Regions from separate parts of the Paenibacillus sp. FSL H3-0457 genome, predicted to be linked through region 1. Evidence: riboswitches for the same ligand, from Rfam matches in the RefSeq annotation. Region 1 holds a riboswitch; the other holds the start of a gene.

Region 1 (7,955 bases):
CCCCGGAAACCCGGATTATACACAGCCTGAGTACCGGGAACAGCTGGAAGTTAAGCTGAAGGAGAACCAGGTTGATGGTAGAATTGCTGTAAGAGAATGCAAGTATATTTGGCAGGCCATAAGGAGGTGAAGCCGATTGAACACAGAATTTTCAGAACAGAAATATGGTGAATCGGGTGTCAAAACCAGCTTCGAGCAGATGGCGAACGGGGAACAAAAATATAAAATGATAGCAGAAGATGGCAGTTATTATTGTAGAACCGTTGCTTCTTCCCACGGAGCATGGCAAAACAGTCATGTACATATCAATCTAACGGAGTTTTATGTGGTGCAAACCGGATGGATTGCGTATGCCAGTTATGGAGACGATCAGATGTTTTCGATTCGAGTGATGCGTGCAGGAGAGCACATCATTGTCCAACCTGGAATCCACCATAATATATACATGTCTGCACATAGCGCGATACATACCATCAAGCATGGATTGAACACCACCAGTGATTGGACGGCATCACCTGAGTTGGATAGGTTAACTCAATTTTTAACAGAGATGGAGCTACTCCAGAAGTGTGATTAACCAGACGGGAGGATCAGACAGATGCGTAAAAGTACAATATTTTGGATTACGGGAATAACGATAATCCTCTTGGTGTCTCTGCTCATATACAGCTATGTTATTCCAAGTGTGAGTGCCCAGGATGTAGTGATGGCAGGCACAATCAGGCAGATTGATACGGATGTAGTTGAGGTAGAGTTAGAGATAACGCGAAAAAGAGAAGACAAGGACCAGCATATGGTGTATCCCGTTGTCCCTGGATGGGAAGGGGTCACATTCACTGAAGAACAAGATGATGCGTGGTACATGCCTTCGTCTGTTGGCAGCTCCTATCTTGATCAAGTCATTCTGGAAAAGTATCTGAAGGCGCAGGGGAAGACCATGAAATCAACTGATAATCTGATAGGATTTGCGATACCTGATGAGATAGGGAGCTACAAGTTGCGGTTAACGCTCAGATCTTTGGATGGAACGACTCAGCCGCTTGAGAACCCCGTGGTGTATTATGTTCACAACGAGCATTTGTTAGGGAAGGATCTGAGTTGGGTTACGAGTGAGAATCTGGAGATCAATAAGGAGTAATCAGAATGATGAATGTATATGAATCGAATGAAATCACTGTACGTTTCTTGGACACAGAAGATGAACAACATCTGGTGAAGTGGCTGTCAGACCCGGAAGTTCTTCAATACTATGAAGGGCGTGATCGGCCGCATGATCTGGAACAGGTGAGAGAGCATTTTTACAATCAGAAAGATGGTGCTACTCGTTGTATCGTTGAGTATGGAGGACATCCGATTGGATACATTCAGTTCTATGAGCTTGAGGAAGAAGAACGAACGGAGTATGGTTATGGAGACACGGATGAGATCATCTATGGAACGGATCAGTTTATTGGTGAGGTAGAATACTGGAATAAAGGCATTGGTACACAGTTGATGCAATCCATGCTGGCTTATCTGATTAATGAAAAACAAGCCCGTAAAGTGGTTATGGACCCTCAATCCTGGAACTTGCGAGCGATATCCTGTTATGAGAAATGTGGTTTCCAAAAGATTAAGCTGTTGGAGAAACATGAGCAGCACGAAGGACAGATGCGAGACTGTTGGCTTATGGAATATGCCCTGTAGATCCTGCTTAAAGTTATTTAAATCATGTAAACAAGGAGGAATAATGGATGGATGAAAGATTTCCGATAGGACCATTTGTACACACGGGTGAAGTTACTTTGGCACAACGGGAGAAGTGGATTCAGGACATTGCTGAGTTGCCTGAACGCGCACGAGAAGCGGTAAAGGGATTGAGTGAAGAGCAATTAAGTCTACCGTATCGAGAAGGTGGATGGATGCTCAAACAGGTTATTCACCACATGGCAGACAGCCATATGAACAGTATGATTCGTTTCAAGTTGGCGCTGACAGAGGATACACCAACGATTCGGCCTTATTATGAAGAGCGCTGGGCTGAACTGAGTGATTCAAGAGACCTGGATGTCGAATTCTCGCTTCAGATTCTGGATGCCCTCCATCGTCGTTGGGTGTTTCTGTTAAACGCGCTGACAGATGCAGATTATGCCAAACAATTTTATCATCCCTCATCGGAAGAAACGACAAGACTGGATTACAATCTGGGCATGTATGCTTGGCACGGCAAACACCATGTTGCTCACATCACATCGCTTCGGGATAGATTGGGAATATAGCTATTAGAAATATCTTTTAAGGAGGATTCATCAATGAGTGTACATATCAGACTATTAAATGAGAACGATCCTGTAATCATATCAAAGGCGTTTCAGGAGCAGGGTTGGGGGAGATCCCCTGAGCAGTATCTTCATTACTTGGCTGAACAACAGAATGGGGAACGCGTAACCTTGGTAGCCGAGTTGAATGGAGAATTTGCCGGATACGCGAATGTATTGTGGAATTCCAGCTACCCGTCTTTCAGGGAACAAGGCATTCCCGAAATTAACGATTTTAATGTACTAATGAAGTTCCAGCGCCAAGGTATTGGTTCACGGTTGATGGACCGAGCAGAGGAAGTTATGCTGGAACGAACGGATGTAGCAGGCATTGGTGTAGGTGTGTTTTCCGATTATGGCAAAGCGCAAGTTCTATATGCCCATCGCGGGTACATACCAGACGGTCACGGTGTACACAAACATGATCATTACATTCAGCCGGGTGAAGAAACGATTATGGACGACGATGTTGTACTTTATCTTACGAAGAAGTTAAAAGCCACGCAATAATTTCATAATATATACAATATGAAAGATGTCATGTATATTAGTTGTAAATATCTGTTATGTGTGACTGGCGTAAACGTAGAGTGAACCACGAGGGAGCACATATATTATATGCCGTACGCCTGGGCAAAGTGTTTGATCTTTTGATCAAACACTTTATTTATTATTCAGGGAACGAAAGGACTGGTGGCGGCAATGAAAATGGCGTTTGTTTTATTTGATGGAATGACAAGCATGGATTTAGCTGGATTTTATGAAGCTGTGACTTGGCTAGCGATTCTGAAAGCAAAGGAAAACGTATCATGGACATTCTGCGCAGATAAGGAGGAAATTTCGGATGACCGTGGGCTGAAAATGAAATCCGATGCAGTATTACCTCATCTAGGGGATTTTGACCTAGTATTTTTTCCTGGTGGATTATCAACTAGAACGCTTCGATTTGATGAGGATTTTATGCGATGGGTCCGAACAGCAGAAAATGTCACATATAAAATATCTATTTGTACCGGGGCTTTACTGTTGGGGGCAGCAGGTTTCCTGAATGGAAAAAGGGCTACTACCAACTCATCTGCTTATGATTTATTGAATCCTTATTGTGCAGAAGTAATCTCAGCGCGTGTAGTGCGTGATGGTAATACGGTAACGGGTGCGGGGGTTACGGCTTCCATTGACCTGGGACTATACTTGGTCGAAATGTTAACGTCTACGGAGATTGTCCTTCAAGTTCAACAAAAACTAGAGTATCCATATTATGAAGCTGGTAATTTAAAAGATGTCTACATGCACACTAAGGGTAGGGGATAAAAAGATGACTATTCGCCTTTTTCAAGCGATTGATCAGCCAGCGGTGCTGAAAATGATGACGGATCATGATTTTCAATTCCCTTCGTTTATACGCGATCAGTATCCTGCGCGCTGGGATTTATTTTTAAAAATGACGGATGAACGTATCAGTGCTTATTATGTCATGGTTGACGAAGCAGATGTTGTCATAGGTCATGCTGGTTATATCTTTCAGCCTACTGTTAACCGATATGAAATCGTTGGCGTTGTTACATGCAAATCACACCTTCGACAGGGAGTAGCACGTGGACTAATTACAAAAATATGTATAAAAATAGCTGAATTCGGCAGTGGTGATGTCATGCTTTACACACTTGATCATGAAGAAAACGAAGCAGCGCTCGTATTTTATGAACGAATGAATTTTCAAAAAGAAGGTGTCGATATGAATTATTATACCTCGGGGTTTCATAGACTTTCACTTGTTAAAACATTATAAGGGAACTTCAAAAAACTAATTGTAGTGGAAGCATAAAAGTGTACTTCAGTTTAAGTTGCATGTACTTGCAAAGAAAGATGATCAAAAAGCTGTCTTGCATGTTATACTCTATTGGAATTTGAGGAATGATAAGCAGGATGTTAAGAGATTAGATGATCAGAGGATCAGAGGAGTGAATGATGCATGTTTAGCAAAGTCGGCCAGATTATGTTGTATGTCAACAATCAGGATGAATCACTGGCATTTTGGACGGAAGTTGCGGGGTTCCACATTGTGGATGAAGTAAACCTTGACGAGGGTATGAGATGGATTGAGATTGCGCCTACCCCAAATTCGCAGACGAGCATTATTCTTCATGACAAGGAGTTTGTGGAGCGGATGTCGGCGGGTGTAAATCTGGGCACACCTTCCTTAATGTTCTTCACCGAAAATCTGGATCAGTTATATGCCGACTTGGCTGGTAAACATGTAACGGTTGGAGAGATTGTCGAGATGCCAACGGGGCGTGTCTTCAACTTTGCTGATAACGAAGGAAATTACTTTGCAGTTTTGGAACGGGCGAAGTAAGTTACAACTTAAAACAGCACCATTGCAAGCGGTCGACATTCATGTCGGTCGTTTTTTTGTTGGGAAAAAGCTTATGTTTTGGAGTAGAAAAACGCAAGAAAAATAGAGAACTACTGGGTAAAAATGTTATAATAGAGTGTGGCTGATTTAACGAAAATGCCGAGGAATGAATAGTCGAAAATGAAGGTTTGAATGGAGCAGTTAAGGAGGAATGTGGTTGTGGAAAAGACGATTAAAAGTGTACAGGACCTATATGATATGCTCGATGCGGACTTCAGATCTGCCAAGCAATTTTGGGAACCTTTCTATGAGGATCGGAACAGACCAATACCCTTTTTCCCAAACAAACCGGATGAGAATCTGGTAGAACATGTGAACGCAGGTCTGCTGAGCTGCGGCAAGGCACTGGAACTGGGGTGTGGCCCGGGGAGAAATGCGTTGTATTTAACCCGCCAAGGATATCAGGTAGATGCTTATGATCTTTCGGAGACAGCTATTGCTTGGGCTAAAGAGAGGGCGGCAGAGGAGCAACTGGACGTGCATTTTGAATGTCGATCTGTGTTCGAATTGTCCCCAGAGCAAGAATATGATCTTGTCTACGACTCGGGTTGTCTGCACCATCTGTTGCCACATCAGCGCATTCCCTACATAGAGATGATCCACAATGCACTCCGGCCTGGAGGATACTTTGGAATGACTTGTTTTGCTCCTTGTTTTGGCGATATTGGTGGGCCTGAGATCGTTATGAATGATTGGCAGGTGTATCAAGAGAAGTCGATGCGCGGTGGTCTTGCGTTCACGGAGGAGAAGCTTCGCTACATGCTGGAAGATGGCTTTGAATGTGTGGAGTTCCGTGCAATGAAGTCGCTGGAGCAACATGAACCGTATTTTGGTGTACCTTTTCTCTGGGCCACGTTGTGGAGAAAGAAAAACTAGTAAGAATAGTGAAATAAACATGCATTGAAAATAGAGGAGGAGTGGTATCGGAATGGGAACAGAAACAGGAAAAAGACACTTTATCATTACAGGCACATCCAAAGGGATCGGTTTACAACTTGCAGAGTTATTATTGGCTAAGGGGGATTACGTTTACGGTATTTCACGCGGGGGTTCGGATCTGTTGGAATCAAGCGAGGAATGTAGCGGGCGTTACCGCCATGTTCAGTATGATCTTGCCGACCTGAATGGGATCGATGATTTGATTACACGCATATTGGACCAAATACCTTCTCAGGAAGCTGAATTCATTGGACTCATTAATAATGCAGCGATGCTGGAGCCTCTAAAACCTATCGATCAGTGCAGTGCGGCAGAGATAAGTCAAAGTCTCAACATCAGTCTCGCAGCACCAATGATATTAAGTTCCTCTTTTATTCAACAAACAAATCACCTGTCCGCCAGACGTAAAATTGTTAATCTCTCATCGGGTTCGGGAAGTTATCCCGCGCCTTCAATGGCAGTGTACTGTACATCCAAGGCAGGTATGAACATGTTCACCCAATGCGTATCTTTGGAGCAAACGGGCCAACAGAACCCTGTTGAGATTATTGCTTTTGATCCGGGGATGGTCGATACGGAATTGCAGGCTGTTGCACGAGGCAAAAGTGCAGAGGAGTTCGCCCTTGCAGGTATGTTCAATCAAGTATATGAAGCAGGCCAATTAAGATCGCCACGAGACGTAGCGATGCAGTTGATCGAGCGGATGGACGCACAGAGTGATGCAAGCCATGTAATACACACTATTGAGAGCTAATAGGATATACGTATTTCGGCTTGTTATCTTTACGAAGTATGGATACCTTTTGATATAAGCCCAACTTCCCTGTACACTGGAATCAGCGATCGGAAGAACGATTCGTAACGGTAAAGGTGATCCTGCAACAACGGAGTCTAATTACCTTATTCAACCTTAGAAGATCAGAAACGTGGTGAATCTCTTGTTTAAAATTATGCTCATTGAAGACGACGAGTCGTTATTCAGTGAAATCAAGGAACGTTTGTCCCAATGGTCATATGATGTGTATGGTGTGCAGGATTTTGGAAAGGTATTGCAGGAGTACAGCGTAATTCAGCCGCAACTGGTCATTATAGATATTCAGTTACCCCAATATGACGGGTTCCATTGGTGCCGGATCATTCGTTCGCACTCCAATGTGCCGATTATCTTTTTGTCCTCACGGGATCATCCTGCGGATATGGTTATGTCCATGCATTTGGGGGCAGATGATTTTATCCAGAAGCCTTTTCACTTCGATGTATTGATTGCCAAGATCCAAGCGACTTTGCGGAGGGTGTATAACTATAATACAGAGCATATTGAACTTCGAACCTGGCGTGGTGCTGCTATTGAATATGTGAAAAATACGTTGACCTGCGGGGATGAATCTGTCCTGTTGACCAAAAACGAAATGTTCATTCTTAAAGTGCTGGTCGAGCATAAAAATCAGATTGTTACCCGTGAGGACCTCATCCGGAGCTTGTGGGATCATGAGCATTTCGTGAGCGACAATACGCTGACGGTTAACGTTAATCGGTTACGGAAGAAGCTTGAACCCATCGGCTTGGAGCGTTACATTGAAACCAAAGTAGGTCAGGGGTACATGGCAACGGAAGAGGCAGAAGCATGATCGGAAAGTACATACGAGAAAGGGCTAGTTGGTTATGGCTACTGGTAAGCATGCAACTTATTATTTTATTGGTGGCCTACCTGGACTCGTCCATTCCATTCCAATCTGTGGTGTATATCGTAGGACTGAATGTGGTGGTATGCCTTGTTTTTATCTGGGCGAGATACCTGAAAGAGACCCGTTTCTATAAAAAGTTGAGCATCTGGGATCATACCTATGATCTGGGAGAACTTGATATCGCCGAAAGTCCATATGAGCAGATTGTACATGAGGCCGTCAGTTCCCAGACACAGCGGTATCGTAAGGAGTCTTCACATCATTTTATCGCTCTGGAACAGGAGAAGGACGAGATGTTGTCCTGGATTCATGAGGTGAAGACCCCACTGACTGCGTTGCAACTGATGATCGAGCGCTTGCCAGATGACAAGTTACAGAGCCAAATGACATATGAATGGTTACGAATTCATCAGTTGCTGGATCAGCAGCTTCATCAGAAGCGTATTCCGTTTATGCATAATGATCTGTTCATCGAAGAGACGGAACTTGAACCAGTATTGAATAGCGAGATACGAGCTTTGAAATCGTGGTGCATTTCCAAAGGCATTGGCTTTGATGTGTCTTTAATGGTATCGCGCGTGCTCACAGACAGCAAATGGTTAGGCTTCATCCTCCGGC
Region 2 (7,955 bases), 2.6 Mb from region 1:
GGAACGATATAACCATGATCATCCAGACGGTCGTCCAATGCTGCTACATAGATGTCCACATCGGGATGTGCATCTTGCACAGCTTTTACGCCTTCCGGTGCTGCAACCAGGTTCATCATTTTAATTTGGGTACAGCCACGTTTTTTGAGCACGTCAATAGCTGCAATTGCCGAACCACCCGTTGCCAGCATCGGATCAATTACAATCAATTGACGCTCTGTTACGTCTGTAGGCAGTTTGGTGTAGTATTCTACCGGTTGCAGTGTTTCCGGGTCACGGAACAGACCAACATGTCCAACTTTTGCCGCTGGCAACAATTTCACAACGCCATCCAGCATTCCGAGTCCTGCGCGCAGAATCGGCACCAGTCCGAGCATACGTCCAGAGATGACTTTACCTTGTGTTGCAGCTACAGGTGTCTGTACATCAATCGTTTCCAGTTCAACATCTCTTGTAATCTCATAAGCCATCAACGTTGCTACTTCATCCACCAATTCACGAAAATCTTTCGTATTCGTACGCATGTCGCGTATAAACGTCAGTTTGTGTTGAATCAAAGGGTGATCACATATTACTAATTTTCCCATCTAATTTGTCCCTCCGGTAAGTTCTTCATGTTCAGCATTTCCAAATATACCTAGCCACCATTCATGGGCTCGATAAATCCTGTATATTATATCATCACCAACAACGAATTACACCATCAAAGGGCACCCAATCATTACAGATTACCGAATCCTATAAAAAACAGGACCGGAAAATGAGTCTTCCGGTCCTGTTTTGCTCCTGCTGTTATGTCGTTAAGAAAATGAAAATGATGAATACAATGGCACTCCGCCTACAGAATGATCCTTCGATCGCTGTTATCCCCAGATTTTTTTTATTCTCCTTTTAACAAGGGAAAAATCCGGGGATAAAGGCGAACGCTTCGCTTCTGCGGTCTCATTCTGTCTGCTTCGTTTTTTTGTATCCCATTTTAAGAACATCTCAAATACAAACACCATTAGCAAAGTTTTTTAGTATTTAAGATCTGTATAGAGCGGGAATTGGTCTGTCAGTGCAGTCACTTCTGCACGGGCTTCATCCAGCTTCGCTGTATCTTTAGGATTTTTCAGCGTTTTGGCAATGATCTTACCGATCGCTACCATCGCTTCTTCGTTCATGCCACGGGAAGTTGCAGCAGGTGTACCAATTCGAATACCACTCGTTACAAACGGGCTTGTAGGGTCAAATGGAATGGCATTTTTGTTCACGGTAATACCGATGGAATCAAGCACATGCTCAGCTTCCTTACCTGTGATGTTCACACTGCGTGTGTCGATCAGCATCAAGTGGTTATCTGTACCACCAGATACGATGTTCAATCCTTCAGCGATCAGTGTTTCAGCCAGAACCTGTGCGTTTTTCACGACATTCTCTGCATACGTTTTGAACGATGGTTGCAAAGCTTCTCCGAATGCTACCGCTTTGGAAGCGATCACGTGCATCAGAGGTCCACCTTGGGAACCTGGGAATACGGCTTTATCAATCGCTGCTGCCCACGCTTTGCGGCACAGAATCATACCACCACGAGGTCCACGCAGCGTTTTGTGTGTGGTTGTTGTTACGAAATGCGCATGTGGAACCGGGTTTGGATGCAAACCCGCAGCAACCAGTCCTGCGATGTGAGCCATGTCCACCATGAACAAAGCGCCTACATCATTGGCGATGGAAGCCAGCTTTTCAAAATCAATGGTACGCGGATATGCACTTGCACCTGCAACGATCAGACGAGGGCGGTGTTTGAAAGCCGCTTTGCGTACTTCATCATAATCAATCAGGAATGTATCTTCCTGTACGCCGTATGCTACAAAGTTGTACAGCAAACCAGATGCGTTAACCGGGCTACCGTGTGTGAGGTGTCCACCATGGGCAAGGTTCATACCAAGTACAGTATCACCAGGTTTCAACGCTGCAAGATAAACTGCCATGTTCGCTTGTGCACCGGAGTGAGGTTGAACATTCACGTGTTCTGCTCCGAACAATTCTTTTGCACGATCACGCGCGATGTCTTCAACGATGTCCACATGCTCACAACCGCCATAGTAACGTTTACCTGGATATCCTTCAGCGTACTTGTTGGTCAGAACAGATCCCATTGCTTCGATTACTGCTTCACTTACGATGTTCTCGGATGCGATCAGTTCGATGTTGTTCTGTTGACGTTTCAGTTCAAGATTCATCGCTTCCAGTACTGCCGGGTCATTCTTGCGCAATTGTTCCATGATTAAATTCCTCCCAGGTATAAGTGAAGTTATAAAGTGAAACTAATGTTTACACGAAAACGGCGAGTGCAACACCAATCTGAAGAAACGAAGTGGTCGCCTTTATCACCGGATTTCCCCTTTAAATAGGGAATAAAAAAATCTGGGGATAACAGCGATCGGAAGATGGTGATGCAATCAAAGTCAGAAGTGTAACCCAATTAGTCTCGCTTTATATGTTAGTCACAAAATGTCGAATCTGGTTGTTCTTCCATACGATACACCGCGCGTTCGCCGCCAATCAACTTCGGACGAGTCAACGCTGTGGTTACACGAGCATCTCCAACATAGCGGAGCGCTGTACGATAGGGTACGGCTACATGCCGGAGATGCATCCCAATCATCGTCTCCCCAATGTCCAGTCCCGCATGGGCCTGCACATGTTCAGCCAGGCATGGATCGGTCAGCGAACGATATGCTGCGGATGCCATTGAACCTCCGGCCTTGGGCACGGGTACTGCACCAACCTCGGTCAATCCAAGTCGAGTAAGCACAGAACGTTCCATTACCAGCGCACGGTTCAGATGCTCACAACATTGGAATACCGTGTCAAAACCGAACTCTTCCTGCACCTCGCGTATACCCGCAAGAAGCTGCTGCGCCACTTCAATGGCACCACTCGTACCAATCCGAGCGCCTGCGACTTCACTTGTGCTTGTACCGATCACAACGATCTGTCCAGGTCCAAGCTGTCCGGCAAGCGCCAGTTCATGCAGAATAGACGCGGTCTGTTCCTGCAATCCGGGTTGTTCCGAATCTAACTCTATAGTCATCCTATCATCGCCTCCCGATAAAATCATGCCCGCTGTCTCTTGGTTCCTTCGTATTCTTGCACGGCATCTCAGGTACTATTATAGCGAATAATCAGATGAAAGACGAAAAAAAGAGCAGTCTGCGGGTAACGCAGAATTGCTCTTTTGCCCAGGCGACCGGCCGTTTGTTCCGGTGCTCCATCGTGGTTATGCCCACTTCGTCGCCAGTTACACCGGATCCCTGTTTTCCCCTTCATCATAAAACAACCCGCGGCTAAAATCAACGGTTAATTTACATCACGTGTCCTATTTCTATAACCTGCCTCGCAGGATCAGAATTATCCCAGCTTATCCAAAAGCCGGTCCAATGCCGTCCGAATCTCAGCTGCAGCTATATTGTAATCATCACGACTTCCCCCAAACGGATCGGAGATGTCGAAACTTGGAATTCGTTGTCTAATCTCAATGGCTCGCTCACGCTCCGATGCCAGGATCTCTTGGCCAAGGGCACGTTTCATCTCCAGCGTTGCAAACAGGCTGTCCAACTCCTGAACATCACTTAATACCTGTTCATCATCCTCCACATATTCTTTCAATGTATAGGTTTTGTGGACTGAATCGGGAAAAACCTGCATGACATGCTGCTTATGACTCCGTGTTAATGTAAGAACCAGATCGGCCCAACCTACCAGGTTAGAGCTAAGCTGTGTGGAATGAGGTGGACCTTCAACGTTATGATCTCTCAAAACCGCTTCAGCATGACGAGAGATCGGCATACCCGACGTTGCTGCCACACCTGCGGAACGAACTTCTACCTGAATGCCACGCTCCGATGCCAGTTTTCGCAAAAGCCCCTCTGCCATGGGGCTGCGGCACGTATTTCCTGTACATACGAATAAAATATGTTTCATTGTGTTAGCCTCCCCATTTTACATATGATGCGAATGATATGATATCTCAAGTTTTATTCTAAAATATAAACAAAAGTCCAAACGCAAGCAAGATTGCGCCACCAATAGCTTCGCCGTAATCCCCGAGATTCTGACTCACCCGACGGCCTAATAACAGCCCCATAACCGACATCACCCCGCCACACACACCGAAAGCAAGTACAGTTAAGATCAGATCACTGCTGAACATCCCTAAGGAAACGCCAACGGAGAATGAATCCACACTTACGCTGAGGGAGAACAAAACAACGCCGAGCAGGGAACGGTGGTCCACCAGCTTTGTATCGCCTTCACGGAATGCATTCAGAATCATATGAGCACCCAGCAAAACAAGCAATCCACCTGCCGCATACGTCGTAATGTCACCGAGCAGGGAACTGACGTATTTGCCCATATACATGCCGATGAGCGGCATGATGATATGAAATAGCGCCGTTACAATACTGATTCGCAATACATCCCGCAGCCGAATGCCCTTCATGCCAATTCCGATCCCGAGTGAGAACGCATCGAGGCCAAGCGCAATAGCCATGATCAAAATGGTTACCAACTGCCCTACATGGACAGACACATCCCACATCCCCATACCCCCAAGTCACGTAAAGGTTCTTGTACACGATATGCGGACAAGGACCTAAACATGACCGATGAAAGGCAAACGGCGACGGATCTCTGGTCAGATGCTGGCTTTATAGAATCTTGATTTTGTTTTGGAAAAAGAGTGATTACTCTCCTGACTGTATGATCAGGAGAGGTTATGAGGGTTGCTGGTTGCCAACTTGTATGAGTTGGTTCCCCGCAGCCTTGAGCAGCCGATTCATGACGGCTGCTCCCAGCCCTTCGCGTGAGCAGGCTTCAGCCACAATATATGTGGCGCCTTGCTCATCGCAACTGCGCAGCGCGGCGTATAGCCGGCGCGCTGCTTCTTCCAGCTCGCTGGCGTCGCCCAGCGAGAACACGGCATCGGCGCGGTACTGCTCCGCGTGCTCGGCGAACGCCAGCACAGCGGTGCGCTCTCCGCGCTGCGCCGCCTCTGCGAGGGCGGCGCTGATCCAGGCCGCCACCGCTGCGGGCGGCCCCTCTACCACGCACAGCGCCCCTGCGGGTGCGTAGTGCGTGTACTTCATGCCCGGCGAGCGCGGCGCCGGGCTGCCCACGCCATCGGGCCCCTCCGCGAGTAGCGCGGGGTCCGTGGCGACACGGGCGGCAACGGCGGACAGTTGTTCCGCCGTAATGCCGCCAGGGCGCAGGATGGTGACGCTACCGTCGTCACCGACCTGCACAACCGTGGACTCGACGCCCACCCCGGTGGGGCCGCCGTCCACAATGCCGCCGATGCGGCCATCCAGATCCTCGCGCACATGAGACGCGAGTGTGGGGCTTGGCCGCCCGGAGCGGTTGGCGCTTGGCGCAGCCACAGGGCATGCCGCCGCGGCGATCAACTGCAAGGCCACCGGGTGGTCCGGCATGCGCACGGCCACCGTGTCCAGACCGGCGGTGACACGCGGGGACACCGCCCCTGGCCTAACCGGCAGCACCAGCGTCAGTGGTCCCGGCCAGAAGGCCGCCATCAGCGCTTCCGCCGTTTCGTTCACTTCCGTGACCAGCGTATCCAACTGGTCACGGTGCGCGATATGCACAATCAGTGGATTGTCGGAAGGTCGGCCTTTAGCGACAAATACAGCCTCCACGGCTGCTGTGCTACGCGCATCAGCACCCAAGCCATAGACCGTCTCGGTCGGAAAGGCCACCGTCTGACCTTGACGAATGCAGGCTGCGGCAGCCTGCAAGTCGGCGAGCGCCTGTTGATCGGCGCTCCCCTTTTTCACATCCAATAATTCAATATTACCCAATCCGTGATCGTTCTCAGCGCTCACCAAGACACGTACATCCCACATCTCGGTGACCAGCTCTCCCGGAGCTTTCATATCACGTTCTTCTCTACCATCCCTCATCTCAGAGGTGTGTTGCACTGGTTCGTTTTCTCTGCTCATATATCATCATTCCTAAACTTCAAGTAGGTTAGTTCATATCCATATTCAATATAAGAGGTTGTTCAAAAAGTACGCTTTTGATTACGATAGATGCCTAGCGGCATCATCAACGTCGAATATGAAATTCAGCCGAAATAAGCGGGAGGCTTACGAAGTATGTTTCCGAAGGAAACATTTTGGTTGCTCACGTAATTTTCCTACGCTCCGCTACTCCATTTCTAGCTTCATTCCATCTTCTTGGTACTGAAAACCAGACTTTTTGAACACGCACTATAAGTAATTATAACATACCTGTCCCAACTCGGATGCCCTTCAAACTTCGCCCGGAAATTCACCACTAAATCATATCAAAAGGGCAGCTCCCTGAATCGAAGTCGCCCTTATTTTCAGTATAAATCCGTTGTTATGCGAACAATCCAGTCACCCAACTCCATAGTTTCACAGCCATATCCCACAGAAAGAATCTTGCTTCCGGTGTGTCTCCCTGCACAGATGCCTCTGCATCTCCTGGTTCAGCTGCAACGGCCGATACGGTTGAAGGTTTCGCCAGTGCATCCCCGGTCCCTGCATCAATGAAACACAGCGGCGGGAACAACACACACCACCAGTTCTGACCTTTGCCTTCGCCCAGTATGATTCGAACCGCTTCATAATCTCCGGCAGGATAGACGGTACCCCCATACAGCTTGGTCGGGAAAGGAACAGAACCCAGCTCCACCTGATACTCATAATTTAAACCGCGACTGGCCAACTCTTCTCCTACTCTATTCTCGATCTCGGACAAATGCTCACGAATAACCTTGCGCGCTTCATCTAGACTTTGCGGATTCTCCAGCTCGGCTACCCACTCGCCCATCTGAGCAACGACAGCATCCCGAATCTCGCGTTTCACCAATTGATCTCCTGGTGCATCCGAGTTTGCTAGAATACGCAAGCGAATTGATTGTTCTGGAATTGCTGTGGCCGCCACAGCTGCATCCGTTTTCTGACCTTCCCACATCATGATAATCAACATAAGACATACAATAATAAGTCCAATTTGCTTTACAATTCGTCTGCTCATTCCGTTCTCCCCCTCGGCTCTCTGATCACGTTGCCTGCAACTCTCTCATGTCTATCAGTATGCCCCGTAGAGACAGAAGTAAACCTAGCATTTGCAATAAATCTACTAAATCGTTTCTATGATTTACACTTTCTCACCTATCATGTTAAAAAGGCTGATCCGCACCTGGTTACAGGGCAAATCAACCTCTTCATTCCTATAAACGATCACGTTATACGTCCCACCGCTTTACTTTTCACCTACACCGACTCAACAGTTACACAGCACTTTTCTCTTTCTTGAGCATATTCCATAAACGTTCCGACAACCGGGGTTGTTGCTCTCCCATCAGAAGTTCATCCTCCTCTTCTTGCCCGTACAACTTAATGCTCATGACTACACCGATGCAAGCCATATTAATAAGCAAAGAGGTGCCGCCGTAACTGATGAACGGTAACGTAATACCTGTGAGTGGCATCAGTCCGAGAAACGCCCCCACGTTCTCAAACACCTGATACAACAACATTCCTATAATACCTACAATGATGACGGGTCCCGCGCAATCTCTACATGCCAGAGCAATCAGCACCATGCGGTGGATCAGGATAAAGTACAACAGAATCAGTACGGATGCACCAACAAAGCCAAACTCCTCTGCGATCACAACAAAAATGGAATCAGAATACGTATAGGGGACTCGTCCACTCTGAACGGATGTTCCTTGCAAGTAACCTTTGCCGATGATGCCCCCTGAACCGATGGCTAAACCTGCATTTTTTGTATGCCAGGAAGCTTTGGAGGTAGCCTCCTCCGGTACAAGCCAGGGATCAATACGCTCTGCCCAATGCTCACGTTTTATCTTTTCAAGAAAAGTGAATACTTCATCATGGTAGAAGGTATAGGCTTTGACAAAA

What was found. Region 1 has a riboswitch for ZMP and ZTP ahead of MHH25_RS08650 (DJ-1/PfpI family protein). Riboswitches for the same ligand answer to the same signal wherever they lie in the genome.
Region 2: it holds a riboswitch for ZMP and ZTP, as region 1 does, so the genes downstream of both, MHH25_RS28035 (TIGR01440 family protein) here and MHH25_RS08650 (DJ-1/PfpI family protein) in region 1, are expected to answer to the same signal.

The regions. Positions count from the first base shown of each region.
Region 1 covers NZ_CP150283.1:1,907,569-1,915,523, forward strand. Annotated here, with positions in the region: gene MHH25_RS08620 (class I SAM-dependent methyltransferase) at 1-130, shown strand, start outside; gene MHH25_RS08625 (hypothetical protein) at 137-577, shown strand; gene MHH25_RS08630 (hypothetical protein) at 599-1,138, shown strand; gene MHH25_RS08635 (GNAT family N-acetyltransferase) at 1,147-1,686, shown strand; gene MHH25_RS08640 (YfiT family bacillithiol transferase) at 1,734-2,258, shown strand; gene MHH25_RS08645 (GNAT family N-acetyltransferase) at 2,292-2,807, shown strand; ZMP/ZTP riboswitch at 2,858-2,939, shown strand; gene MHH25_RS08650 (DJ-1/PfpI family protein) at 3,000-3,608, shown strand; gene MHH25_RS08655 (GNAT family N-acetyltransferase) at 3,613-4,086, shown strand; gene MHH25_RS08660 (VOC family protein) at 4,270-4,653, shown strand; gene MHH25_RS08665 (class I SAM-dependent methyltransferase) at 4,846-5,589, shown strand; gene MHH25_RS08670 (SDR family NAD(P)-dependent oxidoreductase) at 5,642-6,406, shown strand; gene MHH25_RS08675 (response regulator transcription factor) at 6,591-7,280, shown strand; gene MHH25_RS08680 (sensor histidine kinase) at 7,277-7,955, shown strand, end outside.
Region 2 covers NZ_CP150283.1:6,354,650-6,362,604, forward strand. Annotated here, with positions in the region: gene upp (uracil phosphoribosyltransferase) at 1-587, opposite strand, end outside; gene glyA (serine hydroxymethyltransferase) at 1,017-2,264, opposite strand; gene MHH25_RS28035 (TIGR01440 family protein) at 2,483-3,076, opposite strand; ZMP/ZTP riboswitch at 3,216-3,297, opposite strand; gene MHH25_RS28040 (low molecular weight protein arginine phosphatase) at 3,394-3,966, opposite strand; gene MHH25_RS28045 (manganese efflux pump MntP family protein) at 4,025-4,585, opposite strand; gene MHH25_RS28050 (L-threonylcarbamoyladenylate synthase) at 4,761-5,933, opposite strand; gene spoIIR (stage II sporulation protein R) at 6,403-7,062, opposite strand; gene MHH25_RS28060 (FtsW/RodA/SpoVE family cell cycle protein) at 7,319-7,955, opposite strand, start outside.